DNA from 4 places in the Streptomyces sp. NPDC058239 genome. Region 1 is predicted to be linked to each of the others. Evidence: riboswitches for the same ligand, from Rfam matches in the RefSeq annotation. Region 1 holds a riboswitch; each other region holds the start of a gene.
The links. Region 1 has a riboswitch for cobalamin ahead of metE (5-methyltetrahydropteroyltriglutamate--homocysteine S-methyltransferase). Riboswitches for the same ligand answer to the same signal wherever they lie in the genome.
Positions count from the first base shown of each region.

Region 1 (4,688 bases):
AGTTGTTGCGGGAAGGAGGTGCTGCCGTCGGGGTCGCCCGGCCAGTAGCCGCCGACCGCGAGGTTGAGGATCAGGAAGAAGGGCTTGTTGAACACCCAGGTGTTGCCGCCGAGATCGGCGGGTGTGCGGCGCTGGTAGACGTTGCCGTCCACCGACCAGGTCACCGAGTCGGGGGCCCAGTCGACGGCGAAGGTGTGGAAGTCGTCGGCGAACGCCTGCCCGCCCGGCAGGGTGTACGCGGCGCCGATCCCGCCGGAGCCGGAGTAGCCGGGGCCGTGCAAGGTGCCATGGACCGTGGACGGTTCGAAGCCGACGTTCTCCATGACGTCGATCTCGCCCGAATTGGGCCAGCCGACCTGGCCGATGTCGTCGCCCAGCATCCAGAAGGCGGGCCACATGCCCTGACCGCGCGGCACCTTCATCCGGGCCTCGACGTGACCGTACGTCTGGGAAAACTTTCCGGATGTGTTCAGCCGCGCCGAGGTGTACTCACAAGTGCCGTACCAGCACTGGTAGTTGTTCGGGTTCTCCCTGCGTGCGGTGATGACGAGGTGGCCCTGGCCGTCGAGTGCGGCGTTGCTGTTCCCGGCCGTGTAGTACTGCCGCTCATGGTTGTTGACGTTGTCGCCGGTCTCGATCTGCCACTTGCTGCCGTCGACGGCGGAGCCCGCGGGGCCGTCGAAATCGTCGGTGAACGACGCTGCCGCCGCGGCGGCCCGTGGTTCGGGCACAGGCACCCCGGTCGCGAGACCGGAGGAGGCCGAGACGAGGGCGAGTACGGAGAGAGCGGACACCAGGAGGCGTCGGGTGAGGTGGGGGGAGGTCATGGGGTCCTTCCCGTTCAGAGTATCGAGAATCTGTCATGCATATGACAAACCCTCATCCTGGGGGTTCGGGGGGAGAGGCCTTCGTTCTGTATGCGATTTAAGAAGTGAACCCAGACCGTGTCAAGGCTTTGGTACGGACCACACTTCTTGCAGCCATCCGTGGTTGGTGCGGCCCGGGGCGACGCCCGTCCCGGGCCGCACCGCCGTCAGTGGGCGCTACCCGGCAGAGCCGCCCGCACCTCGGTGGCTGCCGAGACCAGGTTCTCCAGCGAGGCTCGTACTTCCGGCCAACCCCGGGTCTTCAGGCCGCAGTCGGGATTGACCCACAGCCGTTCGGCGGGAATCGCTTCGAGCCCCTTGCGCAGCAGAGCCGCTGCCTCGTCGGCACTCGGCACCCGCGGGGAGTGGATGTCGTACACACCGGGACCGACCTCCCGCGGATAGCCCGCCGATGCCAGTTCGTCGGCCACCTGCATATGCGAGCGGGCCGCCTCCAGGCTGATCACATCGGCATCCAGGTCGTCGATGGCCCTGATGATGTCCCCGAACTCCGCGTAGCACATATGCGTATGGATCTGAGTTCGGGGACGTACGCCACTGGTGGCCAGCCGGAACGACTCGGTCGCCCACGCCAGATACCCGGCGCGATCGGCGGCCCGCAGCGGCAGCGTCTCGCGCAGGGCGGGCTCGTCCACCTGGATGACCGAACTTCCGGCCGACTCAAGGTCGTTCACCTCGTCCCGCAGCGCGAGGGCGACCTGGCGCGCGGTCTCGGCGAGCGGCTGGTCGTCACGGACGAAGGACCAGGCGAGCATGGTGACGGGACCTGTGAGCATGCCCTTGACCGGACGGGCGGTGAGCGACTGCGCGTACGTCGTCCAGCGCACCGTCATCGGCTCCGGCCGGGAGATGTCCCCGGCCAGGATCGGCGGCCGGACATACCGTGTGCCGTACGACTGGACCCAGCCGTGCTGAGTCGCGAGGTACCCGACGAGCTGCTCGGCGAAGTACTGCACCATGTCGTTGCGTTCGGGTTCGCCGTGCACCAGCACATCGACGCCCGCTTTCTCCTGGAACGCCAGCACCTCCTGGATCTCCGACTCGATGCGCTCGTCGTAGGTGGCGGTGTCGATGCGTCCGGCCCGCAGATCGGCGCGTGCGGTGCGCAGTCGGGCCGTCTGCGGGAACGAACCGATGGTGGTGGTCGGCAGCAACGGAAGCCGCAGACGGTCACGTTGGGCCGCTGCCCGTTGCGGATACGACGCTTCACGGTGCCCGTCGGACTCCGTGACGGCAGCGGCCCGGGCCCGTACCGCCGGGTCATGGGTGAGCGCAGAACCGGCCCGCGAGGCCAGATCGGCACGATTCGCGGCGAGTTCGGCGGCGATCGCGTCCGTACCCTGTGCGAGGCCCCGGGCCAGGGTGGCGATCTCGGCGGACTTCTGCCGGGCGAAGGCCAGCCAGCGGGCCACCTGCGGGTCGATGTCAGGCTCGGCGGTCGCGTCGAGGGGGACGTGCAGCAGGGAGCAGGAGGCCGCCACATCGACCTGGCCGGCGAGGCCGAGCAGGGTGCCGAGCGTGGTGAGGGACTGCTGGTAGTCGTTGATCCACACGTTGCGGCCGTCGACGACCCCGGCGACCAGCCGCCTGCCAGGCAGACCGCCGACTGCGGCGAGATCCCTCAGATTGGCGGCCGCCGGACCGGTGAAGTCGAGGGCGAGCCCGTCGACCGGCGCCTTTGCCAGCACGGCGAGGGCCGCACCGAGCCGGTCGAAGTAGGAGGCGACGAGGAGCTTCGGCCGGTCGGTGAGCGCGCCCAGGTCACGGTAGGCGCGGGCGGCGGCGTTCAGCTCGGCCGGGGTGCGGTCCTGCACCAGGGCGGGCTCGTCGAGCTGCACCCACCGGGCACCGGCGGCACGCAGATCGGCCAGCACCTCGGCGTACACCGGCAGCAGCCGGTCGAGCAGCGTCAGTGGCTCGAAGCCGGCGGTGACGCCCGGAGCGGGCTTGGCCAGCAGCAGATAGGTCACCGGACCGACGAGCACCGGGCGAGGGCTGAGCCCGAGCGCCCGCGCTTCCTCGAACTCCGCGACCTGCTTGGTGGAGTCGGCGGTGAAGACGGTGTCGGGACTGAGCTCCGGAACCAGATAGTGGTAGTTCGTGTCGAACCACTTGGTCATTTCGAGCGGCGCCACATCCTGCGTACCGCGCGCCATCGCGAAATAGCCGTCCAGCCCATTGGTTTCGACGGCTTCACGATGCCTGGCCGGTACGGCACCGACCATCACGCTGGTGTCCAGCACATGGTCGTAGTACGAGAAGTCGCCGGTCGGGACCTCGTGGATGCCGTCGTCTGCGAGCCGGCGCCAGTTGGTGCGGCGCAGGCCGGCGGCGGTCTCCCGGAGGGCGGCTGCGGAGACCCGGCCCTTCCAGTAACCCTCGACGGCCTTCTTCAGTTCGCGGTTGCTCCCCTGGCGGGGATATCCGTACACGGTGGCCCGGGCTGCCGCGGCTGCGGACTTGCTGGTCACGGAACTCTCCTTCGCGAGCGTGTGTCCTGATACGACCCCGGGACGGATCGAAGGCGCGAAGGGATGACGGACCGGGCGGAACCGCAGCGCCGTGGAGGCGCGCGTGCCCTGCCCGATATGTACGCCGACCCGCCCACGAGGTCACCGAGATCACCGAGCGCGTCCGACGCGCACGGGCAGTGGCAGGTCTTCGGACTCGCGGGCACTTCTCGCGTACGAGACACCTACTGGCCGTCGCTTCCCGGGCCCCGTATCGGGTCCAGTGCTTGATGACGGCGGTCGTTCCCACTCACCGCTGCGGGGCAGTCCCGGATTCCCACCGGGTTCCCTCTTGCGACGCGCCTGTCTGGCGGACAGGGCGAACCAGCTGCACCACCACAGTAGGCGCTGACCGGCGGTTCCGGCACGTCAGTTGTTCATACCGTGGGCCACGGGAGGACGTCAGTGCCCCGGAGCGGGGGACAGCGGCTGCCCACAGCGCAGGTTCCACCGTCCGGACCGGCCGCTGAGCCCGGTCAGCGTCAGAGGGGCGACGTCCAGCCGCCAGAACGCCCCCGTCGGCAGAGCGAGCGCCGATACGATCGCCGCCCGCACCACCGCAGGCTCGACGACCCCGAGCACACAGCCGCCCTCGTCGCCGTAGAGGGACTCCACGGACTCCAGCCAGCGGCCGACCCGGGCGCAGAACTCCAGCAACGGTTCGCCGCCGTGCGGAGCCGCCGAAGGATCGGTCATCCAGACCGACACCGCCTCCGGCTCGCTGCCGCTCACCTCCTCCAGCCGCTGCCCGCTCCACCGGCCCATGTCCCAGCCGCGGAGCGCGAGTTCGTGCTCGGCGTGCAACCCCAGCGCGTCGGCGGTCCGGGCGCACCGTTCGGACGGCCCGCAGACATACCGGTCGGCCGCAGGCACGGCTGCCGCAGCGGCCCTGGCCTGCCGGACCCCGACCGCGTCCAGCGGCGCATCGCCGTCGAAACGGGCTTCGCGCAGCGCGGCGTTGAGCGCCGGTGAGATCAACATCACCTTTATCGTCATGACCGGGTCAACTCCCTGAAGTCTGGCCCCTCAAGTGCACCCACCATGGCATCCGGGCCTTCCGGCCCCACCGACGGCACCATGGCCGCGCCTGCCCCCAGGCGGTATCGTCCGATGAGCATGACGAAGTGTGACGGAAGTCCGGTGAGAATCCGGCACGGTCGCGCCACTGTGAACCCGTACCCGTACGGGAAGTCAGACCCAGCACCTTCGTCTCAGGCACCACGAACGGGACGCGTGTTCCCTCAGGAGGTTCTGCCATGGCACAGACTGCTGCCCCCGCCACCGCCGTACC
Region 1 is NZ_JBHVWS010000016.1:139,456-144,143, forward strand. Features, by position in the region: partial or broken gene ACFVYE_RS19565 (family 16 glycosylhydrolase) at 1-827, opposite strand, end outside; gene metE (5-methyltetrahydropteroyltriglutamate--homocysteine S-methyltransferase) at 1,034-3,358, opposite strand; cobalamin riboswitch at 3,522-3,741, opposite strand; gene ACFVYE_RS19575 (histidine phosphatase family protein) at 3,800-4,393, opposite strand; adenosylcobalamin (AdoCbl) riboswitch at 4,516-4,608, shown strand; gene ACFVYE_RS19580 (CbtB-domain containing protein) at 4,654-4,688, shown strand, end outside.

Region 2 (4,688 bases), on a different contig from region 1:
GGACGGAGCTCGCGGTGAGCCAGAGTCGGCAGAGCCATTCCAGCTGGGCGGTCCTGTCGTACGCCTCGTCCAGGGTCGCCCCGTAGGTCACGGTTCCGTGGTTCTGGAGCAGGCAGCCCGTACGGCCCTGCAGAGCGTCGAGCATGTTCTCGGCCAGCTCCTCGGTCCCGTAGCGCGCATAGGCCGCGACCCGGACGGGGCCCCCGAGCATGGCGGCGGCGTAGTGGACCGGAGGGACCTCGGGGACCAGGGTGGAGACGGCCGTGGCGTGCACCGCGTGGGTGTGCACGACGGCGGCCGCGTCGCTGTTCCGGTAGACCGCGAGATGGAGCGGGAGTTCACTGGTCGGGGCCAGTTCGCCGAGGACGCGGTTGCCTTCCAGATCGACGCCGACGGCATCCTCGGGGCGGAGCCGGTCGTACGGCACTCCGCTCGGGGTGACCAGGACCGTCCCGCCGACCCGTGCCGACACGTTTCCCGAGGTCCCGACGACGAGGCCGTCCGCCGCCGTCCTGCGGGCGGTGGCGACGACGCCGTCCCAGGCACGTTCGATCGCGTCCCGTTGCTGATCGCTCATGCGGAGATCCTGTCAGCCCTGGAGGCGAACGGGCATGCGATCGGCGGGATAAGTCACAAACCGGAGAAGTTCATAAAAGGGGTGACAGGGGCGCGAATCGGGTGCGAATCGGCCCTGCGCCCGGTCCGCACCGCACCGCGAAGGACAAACGGAACGACCTGACTCCAGTTGGAGTCACCACAGCGCCCTGCCCAGTTCATCTTCCGTTCATCCAGGTTGCCTACGGTCCACGTGCCAATGACGTCGAACGATTGCCTGGGTAAATGGAACACATCACGCTGCTACTCGCGATTGTGATCGTGACAGCTCTAGTGTTCGATTTCACGAACGGTTTCCACGACACCGCCAACGCGATGGCGACCACCATCTCGACCGGCGCACTCAGACCGAAGACAGCGGTGGCCATGTCCGCCGTTCTCAACCTCGTCGGCGCGTTCCTGTCGGTCGAGGTCGCCAAGACGATCTCCGGCGGGATCATCAACGAGGACGGGCTGCGGACGGAAGTCATCTTCGCGGCACTCGTCGGCGCCATCCTGTGGAATCTGCTGACCTGGCTGGTCGGACTGCCGTCCAGCTCCTCGCACGCCCTGTTCGGCGGTCTGATCGGCGCAGCCGTGATGTCGGCGGGCTGGTCGTCGGTCAACGGCGGCACCGTCGTCACCAAGGTGCTGCTCCCCGCGGTCGCCGCCCCGATCGTCGCCGGTCTGGCCGCACTGCTGGCCACCAGGCTGACGTACCGGATCGGCGGGAAGATCCGCAACGACGCCCAGGAGAAGGCCACTGCCAAGGGCTACCGCGCCGGCCAGATCGCCTCGGCCGGACTGGTCTCCCTCGCCCACGGCACCAACGACGCGCAGAAGACCATGGGCATCATCACCCTGGCCCTGGTCACCGGGGGCGTCCTGCACCCCGGCTCCAACCCGCCGGTCTGGGTCATCGTCTGTGCCGGTACGGCCATCGCACTCGGCACCTACCTGGGCGGCTGGCGCATCATCCGCACCATGGGCAGCGGCCTCACCGACCTCAAGCCGCCGCAGGGCTTCGCCGCCCAGACCAGCGCGGCCACGGTCATCCTGGCCTCCTCGCACCTCGGCTTCTCCCTCTCCACCACCCAGTCCTGCTCCGGCGCCGTGATGGGCGCGGGCCTCGGCCGCCAGGGCGGCGTGGTCCGCTGGTCCACCGCCACCCGGATGTTCGTCGCCTGGGGTCTGACCCTGCCGGCCGCAGGCCTGGTCGGCGCGGGCGCGGAACTCCTCACCAAGCAGGGCACCTGGGGTGTCGTGGTCGTCGCGGCGCTGCTGGTCGCGGGCTCCGGGGCGATCTGGCTGGTGTCGCGCCGCAAGCCGGTCGGCCACGGCGATGTCGCGCCGACAAGCGGCGACGCCGAGCCCGCAGGCGTCGTCACCACGGCCATCGCCGCCGTCAGCCCGCCGCTCACCGCGGCCCAGGCAGCGGCTCAGGACCTCAAGACCACCATTCCGGCTCCGGCCGGAACCACCCAGGACCCGGCGCGACCCGCCACCGTCTAGGCCGGCCACCCGGGCAGGCCGTCTAAGGATTCAGCATGAACATCGACTGGGCAGCCCTCGGCTCCGTCTTCGGCGTCTCCCTCGTCGTCACCGTCGCGCTGGTGGGTTTCTTCACCCTGGGCATCGTCGGTCTCTCCAAGCAGCCCGAGCCGGCGGCGCAGGGCGGCTCCGGCGGCTCGCTGCTGCTGGCCCGCGCCGGCGCGTACGTCTGCTTCGCGCTGTGCGCTGCGGCGGTCGCGTACGGGATCTATCTGATCGTCGCCTGAGCCCTTCCGCACGCACTCCCCCGTCGGGCCGGACACACACCTCGTGTGTGTCCGGCCCGTTGTGGTGTGTCCGGCCCGATGTGGGGCTCAGCACACTGCACCGTCGCAGGTCAACGGCAAGTTGACGGGCGTTCGCGGAGCGTGGTGGACTGCCGGAGCCAATTACGGCGACAGCAGAGGAAGCCGGTGCGAATCCGGCGCGGTCCCGCCACTGTCACCGGGGAGCAGTCCCCCACACCGGAAGTCACGGCACGCGCGAGCGGGTTGGAAGGCCGGGGGAACTGCGGATCCGGGAGCCAGGAGACTCTCGTCGCCGGTCACGTCGAACCAGGGCGCGGACCCTGAGTGAGGACATATCGCCATGCCTGGCTGCCGTGCGTCCGTTGCTGTGGCGCTCTCGACGAGAGCCGCCTGTACGAAGGTCCTTCGAGGCGTAACGGCCGGTTGAGCCGTGCGTGCCGACCGCATTTTCGCGTACGGCGCCACGGCCGGTCTGATCGGCGATCTGCTGCTCGGTGACCCCCGCAGGGGACATCCGGTCGCCGCCTTCGGGCGGGCCGCAGCGGACGTCGAGCGCCGTCTGTGGCGCGACCACCGTGGGTGGGGCGCGCTGCACACGCTCGTCTGCGCCGGAGGCGCCGCGGGTGGTGCCGCGCTGATCACCCGTGCCGTACGCAGTCACCCCGCCGCCTCCGTCGCACTGACCGCGGCCGCCACCTGGTCCGTCGTCGGCGGTACGTCCCTGGGACGTGAGGCGCGGGCGATCGGCGGCGCCCTGGCCGCCGGTGACATCGAATCGGCCCGCGAGCGGCTGCCGCACCTGTGCGGGCGCGACCCGTACTCCCTCGACGGACCGCAGATCGCCCGCGCCGTGGTGGAGTCCGTGGCCGAGAACACCTCGGACGCCGTGGTCGGCGCCCTGGTGTGGGGTGCGCTGGCCGGTGTGCCCGGGCTCGTCGGCTTCCGGGCCGCCAACACCCTCGACGCCATGGTCGGCCACAGGTCGCCCCGCCACCGGCGCTACGGCTGGGCCTCGGCCCGCCTCGACGACCTCGCGGGCTGGCCCGGTGCCCGGCTCACAGCCCTGCTCGCCGTGGCCGCCGGGGGGCGCCCACGTGGAGCGGTACGGGCGTGGCGGGCCGACGCGGCGAAGCACCCCAGCCCCAACGCGGGCCCGGTGGAGGCCTCGTTCGCGGGTGCGCTCGGCGTACGGCTCGGCGGGACCCTCGCGTACGGCGGCCGGGTCGAACACCGCCCCGTCCTCAACGGGGAGACCGGCCGGGCGGTGGAGACCGAGGACATCGAACGCGCGGTACGGCTGTCGCGCCGGGTGAGTGCGCTGGCCCTCGGCGTGTGTGTGGCGGGACGACTGGGCGCGGGCCTCGCCGCACGACGGATCGCAGGACGACGGATCGCAGGACTTCGGTCCGCAGGACTTCAGTTCACAGGACGTCGGATCGCAGGACGGAGACGGACATGAGCGGCGGGCTGCTGGTCGCCGGAACCACCTCGGACGCGGGCAAGAGCGTCGTCACGGCAGGTATCTGCCGCTGGCTCGTGCGCCAGGGCGTGAAGGTGGCGCCCTTCAAGGCGCAGAACATGTCGCTGAACTCGTTCGTCACCCGCGAAGGTGCCGAGATCGGGCGCGCCCAGGCCATGCAGGCCCAGGCCGCCCGGGTGGAGCCGACCGCGCTGATGAACCCGGTCCTGCTCAAACCCGGCAGCGACCGCTCCAGCCAGGTCGTCCTGATGGGCAGGCCGGTGGGCGAGATGAGCGCACGCGGCTACCACGGAGGCAGGCAGGAAGCGCTTCTCGGCACGGTCGTGGACTGTCTGGAGCAGCTTCGGGGCACGTATGACGCAGTGATCTGCGAGGGGGCGGGCAGTCCGGCCGAGATCAATCTGCGGCGCACGGACATCGTGAACATGGGCATCGCACGGGCGGCACGCTTCCCGGTGGTGGTCGTCGGCGACATCGACCGCGGTGGCGTCTTCGCCTCGTTCTTCGGTACGACGGCGCTGCTCGATGCCGAGGACCAGTCGCTGATCGCCGGCTACCTCGTCAACAAGTTCCGCGGCGACGTGTCGCTGCTGGAGCCCGGACTGGAGATGCTGCGCGGGATCACCGGGCGGCAGACCTTCGGGGTGCTGCCCTTCGCCCACGGCCTCGGCATCGACGAGGAGGACGGTCTGAGGGTCTCGCTGCGCGGAGCCGTACGCGAATCGGTCGTCGCGCCGCCGCACGGCGACGACGTGCTGCGCGTCGCGGTGTGCGCCGTACCCCTGATGTCGAACTTCACCGATGTGGACGCACTG
Region 2 is NZ_JBHVWS010000001.1:61,196-65,883, forward strand. Features, by position in the region: gene ACFVYE_RS00315 (class II aldolase/adducin family protein) at 1-577, opposite strand, end outside; gene ACFVYE_RS00320 (anion permease) at 841-2,106, shown strand; gene ACFVYE_RS00325 (hypothetical protein) at 2,142-2,372, shown strand; cobalamin riboswitch at 2,548-2,679, shown strand; gene ACFVYE_RS00330 (cobalamin biosynthesis protein) at 2,824-3,852, shown strand; gene ACFVYE_RS00335 (cobyric acid synthase) at 3,849-4,688, shown strand, end outside.
Region 2: it holds a riboswitch for cobalamin, as region 1 does, so the genes downstream of both, ACFVYE_RS00330 (cobalamin biosynthesis protein) here and metE (5-methyltetrahydropteroyltriglutamate--homocysteine S-methyltransferase) in region 1, are expected to answer to the same signal.

Region 3 (4,688 bases), on a different contig from region 1:
CGGCCACGCACTCCAGGTACTGGCGCATGGACTCGGTGTTCATGCCCGGCAGCCCGTCGCCGCACAGATCACGGCCGAACTGCAGCTCCGCGTCGACGGCCTCCTTCAGCATGTCGGTGACCTGCTGCTGGAGCTCGTCGTCGAAGAGGTCCGGCTCCTCCTTGCGGACGGTGTCCACGACCTCGAACGCGAAGTTCATGTGCATCGTCTCGTCACGGAACACCCAGTTGGTGCCCGTGGCGAGCCCGTGCAGCAGACCCCGCGAGCGGAACCAGTAGACGTACGCGAACGCGCCGTAGAAGAACAGCCCCTCGATGCACGCCGCGAAGCAGATCAGGTTCAGCAGGAAGCGACGGCGGTCGGCCTTCGTCTCCAGCCGCTCGATCTTCTCGACCCCTCCTTGCCCATCCAGGGCGGCCATCCACTTGAAGCAGAACTGCGCCTTCTCGCGGATGGAGGGGATCTCCTCGACCGCGTCGAACGCTGCCGCGCGGTCGTCCGGGTCGGGCAGATACGTGTCGAGCAGCGTCAGATAGAACTGGACGTGCACGGCCTCCTCGAAGAGCTGCCGCGACAGATACAGCCGCGCCTCGGGGGAGTTGATGTGCTTGTACAGCGTCAGCACGAGGTTGTTCGACACGATCGAGTCGCCGGTCGCGAAGAACGCGACGAGCCGGCCGATCATGTGCTGCTCGCCGGGGGACAGCTTGGCGAGGTCGGTCACGTCGGAGTGGAGGTCGACCTCCTCCACCGTCCAGGTGTTCTTGATCGCATCGCGGTAGCGCTCGTAGAAGTCCGGGTAGCGCATGGGCCGCAGCGTCAGTTCGAAGCCCGGGTCGAGCAGGTTCTTCTCGGTGTTGCTCATTACTGGCAGGCCTCGCAGGACTCGGGGTTTTCGAGGGAGCAGGCGATCGCGTCCGCGTCGGGAGCCGTCGCCTGCTGTACGGGAATGGGGACGGCGGCCGCGGCCTGGCCGGATGCCGCGCGGGCGATCCGGGTCGCCGGGCGCGAGCGCAGGTAGTACGTCGTCTTCAGCCCCTGCTTCCAGGCGTACGCGTACATCGAGGAGAGCTTGCCGATCGTCGGCGTCTCCATGAACAGGTTCAGCGACTGGCTCTGGTCGAGGAACGGCGTACGGGCCGCTGCCATGTCGATCAGACCGCGCTGCGGGATCTCCCACGCCGTGCGGTACAGCGCCCGCACATCCTCCGGGATCCAGGCGAAGCCCTGCACGGAGCCGCTCGCCTCGCGCAGTGCCTCACGGGTCCGCGCGTCCCACACGCCGAGCTGCTTCAGCTCATCCACCAGATATGCGTTGACCTGGAGGAACTCACCGCTGAGCGTCTCGCGCTTGAAGAGGTTGGAGACCTGCGGCTCGATGCACTCATACACACCTGCGATCGAGGCGATCGTCGCCGTCGGCGCGATGGCGAGCAGCAGCGAGTTGCGCATCCCGGTCTTCGCGACCCGGGCGCGCAGCGCGTCCCAGCGCTCCGGCCAGTTCAGCTCGGTGTCGTAGTGGTCGGGGTGCAGCACACCGCGCGCCGCACGCGTCTGCGACCACGCGGGCAGCGGGCCGGAGCGCTCGGCGAGCTCACAGGACGCCTCGTACGCCGCGAGCATGATCCGCTCGGAGATCTTCGTGGAGAGCGCGCGGGCCTCGGGGGAGTCGAACGGCAGCCGCAGCTGGAAGAAGACGTCCTGCAGACCCATCGCACCCAGGCCGACGGGGCGCCACTTCGCATTGGACCGGCCGGCCTGCTCGGTCGGGTAGAAGTTGATGTCGACGACCCGGTCGAGGAAGGTCACGGCGGTACGGACGGTCGCGTCCAGCCGCTCCCAGTCGATGCCACCGTCGGCGACGAACGCACCGAGGTTGACCGAACCCAGGTTGCAGACGGCCGTCTCGCCGTCATCGGTGACTTCGAGGATCTCGGTGCACAGATTCGACGAGTGGACGACGCGGCCCGGCTCGGCGGTCTGGTTCGCGGTCCGGTTGGAGGCGTCCTTGAACGTCATCCAGCCCTGGCCGGTCTGCGCGAGGGTACGCATCATCCGGCCGTACAACTCACGGGCCGGCATCGACTTGCGGGCCAGCCCCTTGGCCTCGGCGGCCCGGTACGCGGCGTCGAACTCGTCGCCCCACAGGTCGACCAGCTCGGGCACATCGGCCGGCGAGAACAGCGACCAGTCGCCGTCCGCGTCGACCCGGCGCATGAACTCGTCCGGGATCCAGTGCGCCAGGTTGAGGTTGTGCGTACGCCGCTGGTCCTCACCCGTGTTGTCGCGCAGCTCCAGGAACTCCTCGATGTCCGCGTGCCAGGTCTCCAGGTAGACGGCGGCGGCGCCCTTGCGCCGGCCGCCCTGGTTGACCGCGGCGACGGAGGCGTCGAGCGTCTTCAGGAACGGCACGATGCCGTTGGAGTGCCCGTTGGTGCCACGGATCAGCGAACCGCGGGCGCGGATGCGGGAGTACGAGAGACCGATGCCGCCCGCGTGCTTCGAGAGCCGCGCCACCTGGTGGTAGCGGTCGTAGATCGAGTCGAGCTCGTCGAGCGGGGAGTCCAGCAGATAGCAGGAGGACATCTGCGGGTGCCTGGTGCCGGAGTTGAACAGGGTCGGCGAGGACGGCAGATAGTCGAGCCGGCTCATCAGCCCGTACAGCGCCGCGACTTCGTCCAGGGCGCGCTTCGAGTTGTCCTCGGCGAGCCCGGCAGCGACCCGCAGCATGAAGTGCTGCGGCGTCTCGATGACCTGGCGGGTGTGCGGGTGACGCAGCAGATAGCGGCTGTGCAGGGTCCGCAGCCCGAAGTAACCGAAGCGGTCGTCGGCGCCGTCGGCGAGCGAACGCTCCACCAGCGCGTCGAGTGAGGCCGCGTGCAGCGCGACGAACTCGGCGGTGCGGTCCGCGATCAGACCCTCGCGGTGCCCGACGGCGACCGAGGCGGAGAAGGAGAGCGCGCCCTGGCCGGCAGCCTCGTCCGCGATGGTGCGGGTCAGCAGCCTGGCCGCGAGCCGGGAGTAGGCGGGGTCCTCGGAGATCAGCCCCGCGGCGGCCTCCGTTGCCAGCGAGCGCAACTCCGCCTCGTCCGACCGGGCGCTACGGCCGCGCAGCGCGGCGGCGGCGACGCGACCGGGGTCGGTGTCGGGCAGATCGACGGTGAGGTCGGTCAGGGTCCGCAGCAGTGCGGTCCCCGGTCCGTCGTGTGCGGTTCCCTCGGACTCGGCCGCTTCGGACAAGGCGACTGAAGCCGGATCGGCTGGCGCGATGGTCACGTGGTGCTCTCCCTCGCTCGGCTCGGGGCCGGCGGGGAACGGGGGCAGCCGGGCAGAGGCGGGCCCGCGTCGGGCAGCACTCGTCACGGCGTCCACCGGCCCATCCGCGAGGCCCGGACGTCTGGCATCCGGTTCGGTCGAGCCGGATGCGCTGTCGGCAGGTCCTCGGACTTACTTGAGGGTGCGCAAAAGCACACCGAATACACCGTTGCGGGACAGTTCCGGATTCGCACCGGATTTCCCTGCGACGACAGCGAGCACGAGCATACATGTGGGGGCCGCTGGATGGGACGGCCCCCACATGTTGTGTCGCGCAACAGAAGTCGAGCCGACGGGACAAGCCGTGCGATCCCCTGCCGGAGCAGACGGACGGCCCGCCACGCCCCGCTCAAGGGGGCGTGACGGGCCGTCGTCCGGCCGTGGGAGCGGTCGTCAGTGGCCGCCGCCCGGGGCCCCCGCCGTGGCCGGCGGGAGCTCTGCCCGGACGCCCGGGTCACCCGCGTCGGCCGTGTAGTCGGCCGGGGAGGTCTCGTCGATCCCGACGGGTGCCTTCACGGCGTTCAGGACGAAGGTGAGCACCACCGTCACCACCACGTTCAGCACGAACGCGGTCAGACCGATGTAGCCGATCTCACCGATGCCCGGGATCTCCTTGGACGACCCGCCGAAGTGCGCCTGGGTCGGGCTGGCGACCCCGTACGCGGCCACCGTCCCGTACACCATGCCGACCGCCCAGCCCGCGAGCAGTGCCCAGCGGTGGAACCAGCGGGTGAACAGGCCGCCGACCAGGGCCGGCATCGTCTGGAGGATCCAGATCCCGCCGAGCAGCTGGAAGTTGATCGCGACCGTCTTGTCCATGGTGAGGACGAAGGCGAGCGCGCCGACCTTCACCAGCAGCGACACCAGCTTGGAGACCTTGGTCTCCTGTTCCGGGGTCGCGTCCGGCTTCAGGAAGTCCTTGTAGATGTTGCGGGTGAAGAGGTTCGCCGCGGCGATCGACATGATCGCGGCGGGCACCAGGGCGCCGATGCCGATGGCGGCGAACGCGACCCCCGCGAACCAGTCGGGGAACATGGTCTCGAACAGCTGGGGGATGGCCAACTGCCCGTTGTCCACCTTGATCCCGGCGGCGATCGCCATGAAGCCGAGCAGCGCCAGCAGGCCCAGCATCAGCGAGTACAGCGGCAGGATCGTGGTGTTGCGCCGGATCACATTGCGGCTGCGGCTGGAGAGCGTCGCCGTGATCGAGTGCGGATACATGAAGAGCGCCAGCGCCGAGCCCAGCGCCAGTGTGGCGTAACCCCATTGGCCCGCCTCGCCCGGTGCGAGCGCGCCGCGCGGCTTGCCGGTTGCCTGGTTGGTCTGGGAGAACGCATCGCCGGCCTTGGCGAAGATGTCGTCGAAGCCGCCGA
Region 3 is NZ_JBHVWS010000027.1:7,351-12,038, reverse strand. Features, by position in the region: gene ACFVYE_RS26165 (ribonucleotide-diphosphate reductase subunit beta) at 1-865, opposite strand, end outside; gene ACFVYE_RS26160 (ribonucleoside-diphosphate reductase subunit alpha) at 865-3,276, opposite strand; cobalamin riboswitch at 3,415-3,560, opposite strand; gene mctP (monocarboxylate uptake permease MctP) at 3,709-4,688, opposite strand, start outside.
Region 3: it holds a riboswitch for cobalamin, as region 1 does, so the genes downstream of both, ACFVYE_RS26160 (ribonucleoside-diphosphate reductase subunit alpha) here and metE (5-methyltetrahydropteroyltriglutamate--homocysteine S-methyltransferase) in region 1, are expected to answer to the same signal.

Region 4 (4,688 bases), on a different contig from region 1:
GCACTTCCTGCGGGTCGAGGACCGTCCTGGCGAGGGTGTCGACCCAGACCAGGAATACCGCCCCGGCCAGGGCGGTGACCGGCAGCAGCAGCCGGTGCCCGGAGCCGGCGAGCGCACGGGCGGCGTGCGGCAGGACCAGACCGACGAAGCCGATGGCACCGGCCGAGCTGACGAGCGCGGCGGTCAGCAGCGCGGTCGTGCAGAGAAGCACGATCCGGGTGCGCGCGACATGGACGCCGAGGGTGGCGGCGGCGTCCTGACCGAACGCGAAGGCGTCGAGCGTACGGGCGTGACCGAGGCAGATCAGCAGCGTCACGACGAGGACGGCGGAGCAGATCCACACATCGGTCCAGCCGACCCCGCTGAGCGAGCCGAGCAGCCAGAACAGCACCCCGCGGGTCTGCTCGGCGTCGGCGGCGGTCATCACGACGAAGGAGGTGAGCGCGGAGAACAACTGCATGGCCGCGACACCGGAGAGGACGACCCGGTCGGTCGTGCCGCCCAGGGTGTGGCTCAGCAGCAGAACGAGGGCGAACGAGCACAGTGCGCCGATGAACGCGCCGGTCGAGATCGACACCGCTCCCCCGCCGACGCCGAGGACGACAACCACGACCGCGCCGGTCGACGCTCCGGAGGAGACGCCGAGGACGAACGGGTCGGCGAGCGGGTTGCGGAGCAGGGACTGCATGACGGTTCCGCACACCGCGAGCCCGGCGCCGCACACCGCGGCGAGCAGGGTGCGCGGCATGCGCAGGTTCCAGATGATGCCGTCCCGGATCGGGGTGAGCCGTGACCGGCCCCAGCCGAGGTGGGAGGCGACCGTGGACCAGACGTCGGCGACGGAGATACGGGCGGGTCCGATGGTGACGGCGACCGCGACGGACAGCACGAGCAGTGCGATGCCACAGGCCCACAGGGCTCCGCCGCGCAGCTTCCGTATCCCCGTGCCACTGCGCACGGCTGCTTCGCAGGCCCGTGGCGCGTCCACCGCCGTGGCCCGTTCGGTGTCCGTCACCCCGCGAATCCGAATGTGCGCAGCCCGGCGGCGACGCGTTCCACACCCTCGACCGTCCGGATGGACGGGTTCATGGCCTGGCCGCTCAGCAGGACGTACCGCTTGTGCCTGACGGCGTCCATGTTCTTCGTGACGGGGTTGGACTCCAGGAATTCGATCTTCTTCGCGGCGCTCTCGGCGGTCTGTGCCTTGCGGGTCAGGTCGCCGATGACCAGGACGTCGGGGTTGCGGTCGGCGACGGTCTCCCAGCTGATCTGCGGCCATTCCTCATGGGTGTCGTCGAAGACGTTCTTCGCGCCGAGTTCCCTGGTGATGATGCCGGGCGCTCCGCAGCAGCCGGCCAGGTACGGGGCCTTGGAGTCGGAGAACCAGTAGAGGAGGGTGGCGTCGGAGGCGTCGACGCCCTCGGTCGCCTTCTTCACCCGGGCCCGCAGCTGCGCCACGAGCGTGTCGCCGCGTTTCTGCACGCCGAACACCTTAGCCAGGTCGTGCACTTCGTCGTACACACTGTCCATGGTCAGTGGCGCGGTACGGGCTCCGTCGCCGCCGCCGCTGTTGTCCTTGCCGGTGCAGTCGGCGGGCGAGACATAGGTGGGGACGCCGAGTTCCTCGAACTGTTCGCGGGGTGCGACGCCCCCCTTGGCGAGCGTCGACTCGAACGCCGCGCTGATGAAGTCGGGTTCCTGGTCGAGGACCTTCTCCGACGACGGCCGGTTGTCCGCGATCCTGGGAACCTTGGCGTTGGCCTTCTCCAGGCCCTTCATCACCGGGTCGGTCCAGGTCGAGGTGGCGGCCAGCCGGTCGGCGAGGCCGAGGGAGAGCAGGATCTCCGTCGATCCCTGGTCGACCGAGACGGCCCGGTGGGGTGCGGCTTCGACGGTGACGGTGCGTCCACAGTTCTTCAGCGTCACGGGGTATCCGTCGGCGGAGCCGGACTTCGCGGCAGAGCTGCTCGTTCCGCCCCCGCAGGCGGTCAGCAGGACGAATCCCGCCGAGAGCAGGGCGATGGTGCGGACAGGGCTGGCTATGGACGGCACGGAGTCCCTCTGCGTCTCGGGGCTCATGCGCGGAGCCCGGTGTACGGAGTCCTGCGCCCGGTACCGGGTCGCAGGTGCCAGCAGGTCTTCGGACTCGGGCTCCTACGGACGGGACGCCTTCCCAGGACACCCGCGGGTGGTCCCAGTGGCCGTGGCCCCGCCCGTCCCCCTCACCGCTGCGCGTCAGTTCCGGATTCTCACCGGATTCCCTGACCCCTACGTGGAGTTTGACTGGCTTCGGCAAGCTATCACGAGCCTCCGCGCAGCTCATGGGTGGTGTGGCCGGTGGTACGCCGGGCTGTGCGACCGTCGCACCACCTGCCCGATGCCTAAGGACGCTGCAGAGCGATCACGGCGTTGTGCCCGCCGAAGCCGAAGGAGTGGCTGACGGCGCGCCGGATGGGCTGCCGCAGAGGTCGCTCGGTGACGCAGTTGATGTCGAACTCGGGCGCCGGGGCATCCAGGTTGGCGATCGGCGGTACGACTCCGCGCTGGAGCGTCAGGACGGTCAGTCCGGCCTCGATCGCTCCGGCTGCCCCCATGCAGTGCCCGAGTACGCCCTTCGGGGCGGTGACGGGCGGCCGGTGCGGGTAGACCCGGCCGATGAGGGCGGCCTCGGTGGCGTCGTTGATCGGTGTCGCCGTGCCGTGTGCGTTGACATGCTCGACGTCCTCGGCCGCCCAGCCCGCGTCGCGCAGCGCGGCCTCGACCGCAGCCTGGGCGACCGCGCCGGAAGGGTGCGGACTTGTGGGGTGGTGGGCGTCGGTGGTGGCGCCGGTGCCCGCGAGCAGTGCCCGCGGCGCGGCGCCCCGGGCGACGGCGTCGTCCGCCCGTTCCAGCACCATGACGGCGGCGCCCTCACCCATGACCAGCCCGGCACGGTCGGCCGAGAAGGGCCGGCACCGCCTGGCCGGGTCGCCCTCCGCCCGGGCCGCGGCTCCGGACCGGGCGAATCCGGTCATGGCGACCGGGTAGACGATCGACTCGGTGGCTCCGGCGATCGCGATGTCGCACTGTCCGGTGACCAGCAGATCGCGGGCGACGGACAGTGCGGTGGCGCCGGAGGAGCAGGCGGTGCACGGTGCCAGGCTGGGACCGGTGGCCCGCAACTGGATGGCGATCTCGGCCGCGGGCATGTTCGGAATGGTGAGCAGGATGCCCGACGGCGAGGTGGCATCCGGTCCGAGCCGGTCGAGTACGACGGCCTGCTCGGTCAGTGCGGCGGAGCCTCCGCTGCTGGTGCCGACGACCACCGCGACCCTGCTGCCCTCCCACTGCGCCGGGTCGAGTCCGGCGTCGGCGACCGCCTCCCGGGCGGCGACAACGGCGAACTTGACGTACTTCCCCATCCGGAAGGACGTGCGCCCGCCGATCGCGGCGTCCAGATCGATACCGTCGACCGTGCAGGCGAAGTCGATCGCGCACCCTTCGAGTGCCGCGACGGTACGCACCGGCGAGACTCCGGCGCACACACCTTTCCAGGTGGATTCGGTGTCGTTGCCGACCGGGGTGATCATTCCCAGGCCTGTTACGGCAATCGCGGGCCTGTTCATCGGGTGTTGCTCGCCGGTGCTTCGCCGCCCATCAGCGCCCCGCTGCCGGCTGTCGCGTCGATGTACCGCGTGATGTCGGCCAGGGTGGCGTCCTTGGGGAGCTTGTCGAAGTCCCCGTCGCCGCCCATTGTCTCCCTGATGAGGACGGCGAACTCGGCGACGGCGAGGGAGTCCATCTCCAGGCTGTCCATCGTGGAATCCGGGCGGATCTCGACGACGGGCACTTTGAAGGTGTGTGTCAGAACCTCGGTGATCTTGGGATGAATCGCGCTCATGAGCTTCCTCTCCATCATTCGGTACGGCTGCCGGGGACGGCGGGGGAACCGTCCCGACGCCGAATCAACTGGGTGACATGCCTCCAGTTACGCCTTGTGCCGAACCGATTCGCCACCGCCCTGCTGCGGCTGCGTGCACCACCGGGCCAGGACGGCTGCCGTACCCCAGAAGACCAGCAGCACAACGCGGACACCGAGGGCCCCGGCCGCCTCCCGTACCCGCCGCGTCCGCACGACTGTTCCCATCCCTGTCACGGCCCTCACCGCTCCCCCGGGGCCGTCGCCCGGTCCCCGCCCGGCTGCCAGGCGGCCGCCGGATCGTCGTACGCATCGACGTAGTCGGCCCCCGCGATGGGCCAGTCGGCGAGCAGTTCCCGCGGCAGCGCGAAGGAGTCGGCGAGGGCGGGCAGATGAGCGGCGACGGCGGCGATCAGCTCTTCCAAGGCGTCCGGCAGCCCATTGACCTGATTGACCGTCAAATACCCTGCAGCCAGCAGATCACCGCTGTTCTGGGCGATCCGGTCGAGTGCGAACAACCGCTGCAGCTCGACCAGCCGCTCACGGGCGGGCCCGTCCTGCATACCTGCCACCGCGTCCGTGTACGCCTCGGCAGCCTGCCGGTGGGCGTGGGCCTCGACGCCGCGGAGGGCGGGACCGGATGCGATGTTCCACCGCTCCAGCGGGTCACCGTGCGGTGCACGGCCCAGCCTTTCCCTGGCCCGGCTGAACCAGATCCCCTCCAGCGCGGCCAGGAGCCTGCCGAGGAACCCGGGGTCGGTGAGATCACCGGGTTCGCCGCCGAAGGGAG
Region 4 is NZ_JBHVWS010000048.1:43,678-48,365, forward strand. Features, by position in the region: gene ACFVYE_RS36055 (FecCD family ABC transporter permease) at 1-958, opposite strand, end outside; gene ACFVYE_RS36060 (ABC transporter substrate-binding protein) at 1,012-2,079, opposite strand; cobalamin riboswitch at 2,114-2,303, opposite strand; gene ACFVYE_RS36065 (beta-ketoacyl-[acyl-carrier-protein] synthase family protein) at 2,382-3,605, opposite strand; gene ACFVYE_RS36070 (acyl carrier protein) at 3,602-3,880, opposite strand; gene ACFVYE_RS36075 (hypothetical protein) at 3,968-4,126, opposite strand; gene ACFVYE_RS36080 (acyl-CoA dehydrogenase) at 4,141-4,688, opposite strand, start outside.
Region 4: it holds a riboswitch for cobalamin, as region 1 does, so the genes downstream of both, ACFVYE_RS36060 (ABC transporter substrate-binding protein) here and metE (5-methyltetrahydropteroyltriglutamate--homocysteine S-methyltransferase) in region 1, are expected to answer to the same signal.